DNA from 2 places in the Sanguibacter sp. Z1732 genome. Region 2 is predicted to be linked to the other one. Evidence: riboswitches for the same ligand, from Rfam matches in the RefSeq annotation. Region 2 holds a riboswitch; the other holds the start of a gene.
The links. Region 2 has a riboswitch for FMN ahead of ACRRRO_RS17665 (ABC transporter permease). Riboswitches for the same ligand answer to the same signal wherever they lie in the genome.
Positions count from the first base shown of each region.

Region 1: another riboswitch for FMN. It lies ahead of ACRRRO_RS01415 (hypothetical protein); the one in region 2 lies ahead of ACRRRO_RS17665 (ABC transporter permease).

Region 1 is NZ_CP194857.1:212,478-215,681, reverse strand. It holds partial or broken gene hemB (porphobilinogen synthase) at 1-35, shown strand, start outside; gene hemL (glutamate-1-semialdehyde 2,1-aminomutase) at 32-1,351, shown strand; FMN riboswitch at 1,423-1,550, shown strand; partial or broken gene ACRRRO_RS01415 (hypothetical protein) at 1,535-1,912, shown strand; gene ACRRRO_RS01410 (RibD family protein) at 2,155-2,670, shown strand; gene ACRRRO_RS01405 (riboflavin synthase) at 2,683-3,204, shown strand, end outside.
Region 2 is NZ_CP194857.1:3,387,943-3,391,146, forward strand. It holds partial or broken gene ACRRRO_RS17655 (RsmB/NOP family class I SAM-dependent RNA methyltransferase) at 1-984, shown strand, start outside; gene rpe (ribulose-phosphate 3-epimerase) at 1,031-1,696, shown strand; FMN riboswitch at 1,765-1,900, shown strand; gene ACRRRO_RS17665 (ABC transporter permease) at 1,988-2,761, shown strand; partial or broken gene ACRRRO_RS17670 (ABC transporter substrate-binding protein) at 2,770-3,204, shown strand, end outside.

The DNA.
Region 1 (3,204 bases), 1.0 Mb from region 2:
CGGGCTGGCTCACCGGACAGCAAGGAGAGAAATGACCACGAACGATGATCTGTTCACCCGGGCACTCGGCGTCATCCCCGGGGGCGTGGACTCCCCGGTCCGTGCCTACGGCTCCGTTGGCGGCAACCCCCGCTTCGTCGCCGCGGCGTCCGGTGCTCGCATCACCGACGTCGAAGGACGCACCTACGTCGACCTTGTGGCCTCGTGGGGGCCGGCACTGCTCGGTCACGCGCACCCCGAGGTCGTCGCCGCCGTCCAGGACGCCGCGGCTGACGGGCTGTCCTTCGGTGCGCCCACGCTCGGTGAGATCGAACTGGCCGAGACCATCCGCGAACGGGTGCCCCCGGCGCAGCGGGTGCGCCTGGTCTCCACCGGAACCGAGGCCACGATGACGGCGGTGCGCCTCGCGCGGGGCGCCACGGGCCGTGACCTCGTCGTCAAGTTCGCCGGTTGCTACCACGGTCACGTCGACTCCCTGCTCGCCGAGGCCGGCTCGGGCGTGGCGACCTTCGGCCTACCTGGTTCCGCCGGGGTCCCGGCGGCAAGCGCCGCACAGACGATCGTGGTGCCGTACAACGACATCGGCGCGATCGAAGCGGTGTTCGCCGAGCGCGGCGAGGAGGTCGCCTGCGTGATCACCGAGGCCGCACCGGCCAATATGGGCGTTGTCGCACCCGCTGCCGGGTTCAATGCGGCCCTGCGGCGTCTCACCGCGCAGCACGGTGCGCTCCTCGTTCTCGACGAGGTGCTGACCGGATTCCGCGTCGGTCCGGCGGGCTGGTGGGGGCTCGAGGGTGCCGAGGAGTCCTGGGCCGCGGACCTCATGACGTTCGGCAAGGTCGTCGGCGGCGGGATGCCGCTGGCCGCGGTTGGGGGTCGTGCAGAACTCATGGAACTCCTTGCCCCGACCGGGCCCGTCTACCAGGCCGGGACCCTGTCCGGGAACCCGCTGGCAACCGCGGCCGGGCTCGCGACGCTCCGGCTCGCCGACGCGAGCGTCTACGCGCACGTCGACCGCGTGGCGGGCGTCATCGCGCAGGCTGCCGGGCAGGCCCTCTCCGCGGCGGGTGTGCCGCATGTGGTCAACCGGGCCGGGAACCTCTTCTCCGTGTTCTTCGGTCCGGACGCCGCGACCGGTGGCGTCCACGACTACGCCGGTGCCACGGCGCAGGAGTCGTGGCGCTATCCGGCATTCTTCCAGGCGATGCTACAGGCGGGGGTGGCCCTGCCGCCGAGCGTGTACGAGGCGTGGTTCCTCAGCGCAGCACACGACGACAACGCTGTGGACGTCATCCTCGAGGCGTTGCCGCGCGCGGCCCGGTCCGCCGCCCGGGCGCTGCCACCTGGTTGATGACGCCGGCGCCGCGGTGCACGGCGGTTTGGCTGTCCCTGGGAAGTGTGCCATGCTGCTGTCCAAGCAACACGTGCTCCGGGGTCGGTGAAATTCCGAGCCGGCGGTGACAGTCCGCGACCCGCGCGTCTGATGACAAGCGGTTGACCTGGTGGAACTCCGGGACCGACGGTGAGAGTCCGGATGGGAGGCAGCACTGTTGGCGCCGCCGTCGAACGACGACGGCGCCAGTGGCATCGTGCGTCCTCAGGCACCCCGGCTCACACCGAGGCAAGAGGAGACCAGGTGCCGGACGACGCTATCAACCGGGCGCTCCAGCGCGCGCTCGTGCTCGCTCGGCGGGGACCGCAGCGCGGTGGCAACCCCCGCGTGGGGTGCGTCATCATCGGTTCCTCCGGCGCCGTCCTCGCTGAGGGTTGGCACCACGGTGCCGGAACCGAACACGCAGAGGCCGCAGCCATGGCGGCGGCTGACCGTTCCACGCTCCGGGGTGCGACCGCCGTCATCACTCTGGAGCCCTGTCACCACAGCGGACGCACCGCGCCCTGTTCGCAGGCGCTGCTCTCAGCCGGGATCGCCCGGGTCGTGTATGCGGTCCGCGACCCCGATCCGGTCGCCGCCGGTGGCGCACAGTGGCTCCGGTCGCAGGGGTTGGAGGTTCGCACCGCACGGGAGGCGGAGGTGCCCGACGACGTCGTCCGCGGTGCCGAAGCACTCACCGAGGCCTGGGTCACCGCCGTGGAGCGTCGGACGCCGTGGGTCCTGGGCAAGATGGCGGCCAGCCTGGACGGCCGGGTCGGGCGGTGGACGGCACCTCGAAGTGGATCACCGGACCGGTCGCCCGCGACCATGCCCACGCGGTGCGCGGTGACGTGGACGCCATCGTCGTGGGCACAGGCACCGTCATCGCCGACGACCCCGCGCTCACCGCACGCCGGGCCGGCGGCACGCTGGCAGACCACCAGCCGCTGCGGGTGGCCGTCGGCCATCGTTCCGTGCCCGCCTCAGCCGCGATCCGCAACGGCCCGGGGGACTGGCTCCACCTCACGACACGCGACATCCCCTCGGTCCTCGCGCGGCTCTGGGATGTCGGCGCCCGCCGCGTCCTGATCGAGGGCGGCCCGACCCTCCTCGGGGCCGCCGTGCGCGCCGGCGTGGTGGACGAACTGCACAGCTACGTCGCGCCGGTCCTGCTCGGAGCGGGCCCGGCCGCCGTCCCCGACCTCGGTGTGTCAACCCTCGCTGACGCGCACCGCCGACACACGACCGACGCACAACACCTGGGTGAGGACATCCTCGTCGTCACCCGACGAGCCTGAGGAGTTCTGGCGATGTTCACCGGACTTGTCGAGGAGGTCGGAACCGTTGACGACCGGACCGATCTTGACGGCGCCGCCGTTCTCGCTGTCACCGCGACCACCGTCCTCGAGGACCTGCGCACCGGCGACTCCATCGCGGTCTCCGGGACATGCCTGACTGTCACCGAACTGGACGAGCGCGGCTTCACCGCCGACGTCATGCCCGAGTCGCTGCGCCGGACGACCCTCGGTTCGCTGGCGCCCGGCGACCCGGTCAACCTCGAACGCGCAGTTCGCGTGGATGCTCGGCTGGGCGGCCACGTCGTCCAGGGGCACGTCGATGGCGTCGGCACGGTCCTGCAGCGCAGACCCGGCCCCCGATGGGACGAGGTCGACCTCGGGATGCCCGTCGCCCTCGCCCGGTATGTGGCCGAGAAGGGATCCATCACCGTCGAAGGGGTATCGCTCACGGTGACGTGGGCCGGCGACGAGGCCTTCGGAGTCGCGCTCGTCCCCACAACTCTGGAGCGGACCACCCTCGGTACGCTGGCTCGG
Region 2 (3,204 bases):
GCTCACACAACTGCCCAGGCCGGTCACCGACACCGGACTGGACGTGGACGCCGCCGCCATGGTCCACTCCCACCCGGCATGGGTGGTCCGGGCAATCCGGGCCGCACTGGGACCGGAGGCCGGCGCGGACCAGGTCGAGGCGGCGCTGGCGGCCAACAACACCGCGCCGGCGGTTTCGTTGTGCCTGCGTCCCGGCCTGGCCGTTCCCGGGGACCTGCCCGCCGACACCGCCACACCGGGCCGGTGGGCGCCGACGGCGCAGATGCTGACCTCCGGGGACCCCGGCGCCTTGGCCGCCGTGCGCGCCGGCACCGTCGGCGTACAGGACGAGGGGAGCCAACTGGTCACCCTGGCTCTGGCGGACACCGATCTGGAGGGCACCGCTCCACCTGGCTGGACCTGTGCGCCGGCCCGGGCGGCAAATCCGCACTCCTGGGCGCCCTGCTCGCCGAACGCGCGCCCGAAGGCGTGCTCACCGCGAACGAACTGGCCCCGCACCGGGCGGCGCTGGTGGCCGACTCGGTGCGGGCGGTGCGAGGCGTACTGCCGGGACTGGAGGTGCGCACCGGTGATGGTCGCGACGTGGGCACCGCCGAGCCGGGTCGGTACGACCGCGTCCTGGTCGATGCGCCGTGCACCGGCCTGGGGGCGCTGCGCCGTCGGCCCGAATCCCGGTGGCGTCGCACCCTGCAGGACCTGGCCGCACTGACCACCCTGCAGCGGGAACTGCTCACCTCGGCCCTGCGCGCCGTCCGTCCCGGGGGAGTGGTGGCCTACGTCACCTGCTCCCCGCACATGGCCGAGACCAGTGTGGTGGTCACCGACGTGCTGCGAGACTTCCCCGGCGCCACGCTGCTGGGCGCCGCTGCCGCGCTCGGCCGGGTCTCGGTCACCCCGCCCGATGACCTCACCGGGCCGATGGCGCAACTGTGGCCGCACCGGCACGGCACCGACGCGATGTTCCTGGCACTGATCCGGCGGTGACGGCCGCGGCCATGAGGTGCCGGTCGAGGAAGTAGGCTGGCGAGCCATGGCGATCCTCATCTCACCGAGTGTGCTGAACGCGGACCTGTCCCGGCTCACCGAGGAGGTCGAACGGATCAGCGACGCCGACTTCGTGCATCTGGACGTGATGGACAGCCACTTCGTCCCGAACCTGACGTTCGGGTTACCGGTGGTACGGGCACTGTTGGAGCACGTCTCCACCCCGGCCGATGTTCATCTGATGATTGAGGACCCGGACACCTGGGCGCCGCAGTTCGCCGAGGCGGGTGCGGCCTCGGTCACCTTCCATGCCGAGGCGTCCGTCGCCCCGATCCGGCTGGCCCGGCGGCTGCGTGAAGCAGGTGCGCGCGCCGGGATCGCGCTGAAACCCGACACCCCGGTGGAGCCCTACCTGGACCTGCTCGGCGAGTTCGACATGGTCCTGGTGATGACGGTGGAACCGGGGTTCGGCGGCCAGCCGTTCCTGACCTCAATGCTGCCGAAGATCACCCGGGCCCGACGCGCGATCGAGCAAGCCGGCCTGGACGTGTGGGTGCAGGTGGACGGCGGGGTCTCCCGTGACACGATCGCCCAGGCCGCCGGCGCCGGTGCGAACATGTTCGTCGCCGGATCCGCGGTGTACCGGGCCGCGGACCCGAACGCGGAAATCGCCGCCCTGCGCGACCTCGCCACCGCCGCCTACCCGGCCTGACGGGCCTCCCGGGGAAAGGGCCGTGCGGGCACGACCGGACCCGGATGTGGCACAATAAGGTCAGCAAGAGACGTGCTCCGGGGTCGGTGAAAGTCCGAACCGGCGGTGATAGTCCGCGACCCGGCCTACGCATTCGTGCGGCGGGCGGTTGACCTGGTGGAATTCCGGGACCGACGGTGAAAGTCCGGATGGGGGAGGATGCACGCGGCGCCGATACGTATCGGCGCCGGCCGAGGTTGCGCCGCGCAACCCAGGCGGACCCCGGGTCACGCCTGGGAAGGAGAGGCCGCCGTGGCCCGCAGCACCGTCACCTTGGTGGCGCCCCGAGCAGGACCCGCGCTGAGCGTCCTGGCCCCGGTGGTGGCCGGCATCTCGGTGCTGCTGGGCTGGGAACTCCTCGCGTGGTCGTTGGACTCCCGTTCCCTGCCAGCGCCCAGCGCCCTGGGCCCGCGGCTGCTCACCGAGTGGCGTGAGGGTGGCCTGGCCGGATACGCCACCACCACCATGGCCGAGGCACTGCTGGGCTGTCTCATCGGGTTCATGGTCGCGGTGCCGCTGGGTTACCTGATCGCCCGCTCGGCGGCTGTCTCCGCCGCCCTGGGACCCTACGTGGCCGCGACCCAGGCGATCCCCGCCGTGGCGCTGGCGCCGTTGCTGGTGCTGTGGATCGGGTACGGCCTGGTGCCGATCGCGCTGTTATGTGCCCTGCTGGTCTTCTTCCCGATCCTGATCAACACGACCCTCGGCCTGACCACGCTGGACCCCGATGTCATCGATGCGGCCCGGGTGGACGGAGCCGGCCGGGGCCGGTTGCTCTGGCACATCGAGGCACCGCTGGCGCTGCCGTCCCTGCTCGCCGGGGTACGTAACGGCTTCGTCCTGTCCGTCACCGGCGCTGTGGTCGGGGAGTTCGTGATGGGCGGTCAGGGCCTGGGGATGCTGCTCACGGTTTACCGGGACCGGCAGGACACCGCCGGCCTGTTCGCCGTCCTCATCGCACTGTCGGTGTTGGCGATGACCTTCTTCTTCGCGATCCGCTACCTGGAACGACGACTGCGTTGGTAAGGAGAACCATGAACGCACCCGCCGCCCTCCGCCGCTCCCGCCCCCGCATCCGCGGCCACCGGGGCCGACGGCGTACCACCCGCGCCCGGGGGACGATCGCTGCGGCCGCACTCGCCGTCGTGCTGGCGGGCTGCGCCGGACAGTCCGGGCCGGGGGACGAGGAGGGAGCCGGCGCCGGGCAGCAACCCGACGCCGCGGAGTCGACCGAGGTGACCATCGGCCTGACCTACATCCCCGACGTGCAGTTCGCGCCGTTCTACCTGGCGCAGGACGCCGGATACTTCGAGGCCGAGGGTCTGGAGGTGGACCTGCGCCACCACGGCGCCTCGGAGTCGCTGTTCGGCGCTCTGGAAGCGGGGGAGGAGGACGTGGTGATCGCCGGGAACGATGAGATCCTGCAGGCGGTCAGCCACGGCACCGACGTGGTGTCGCTGGCCACCATC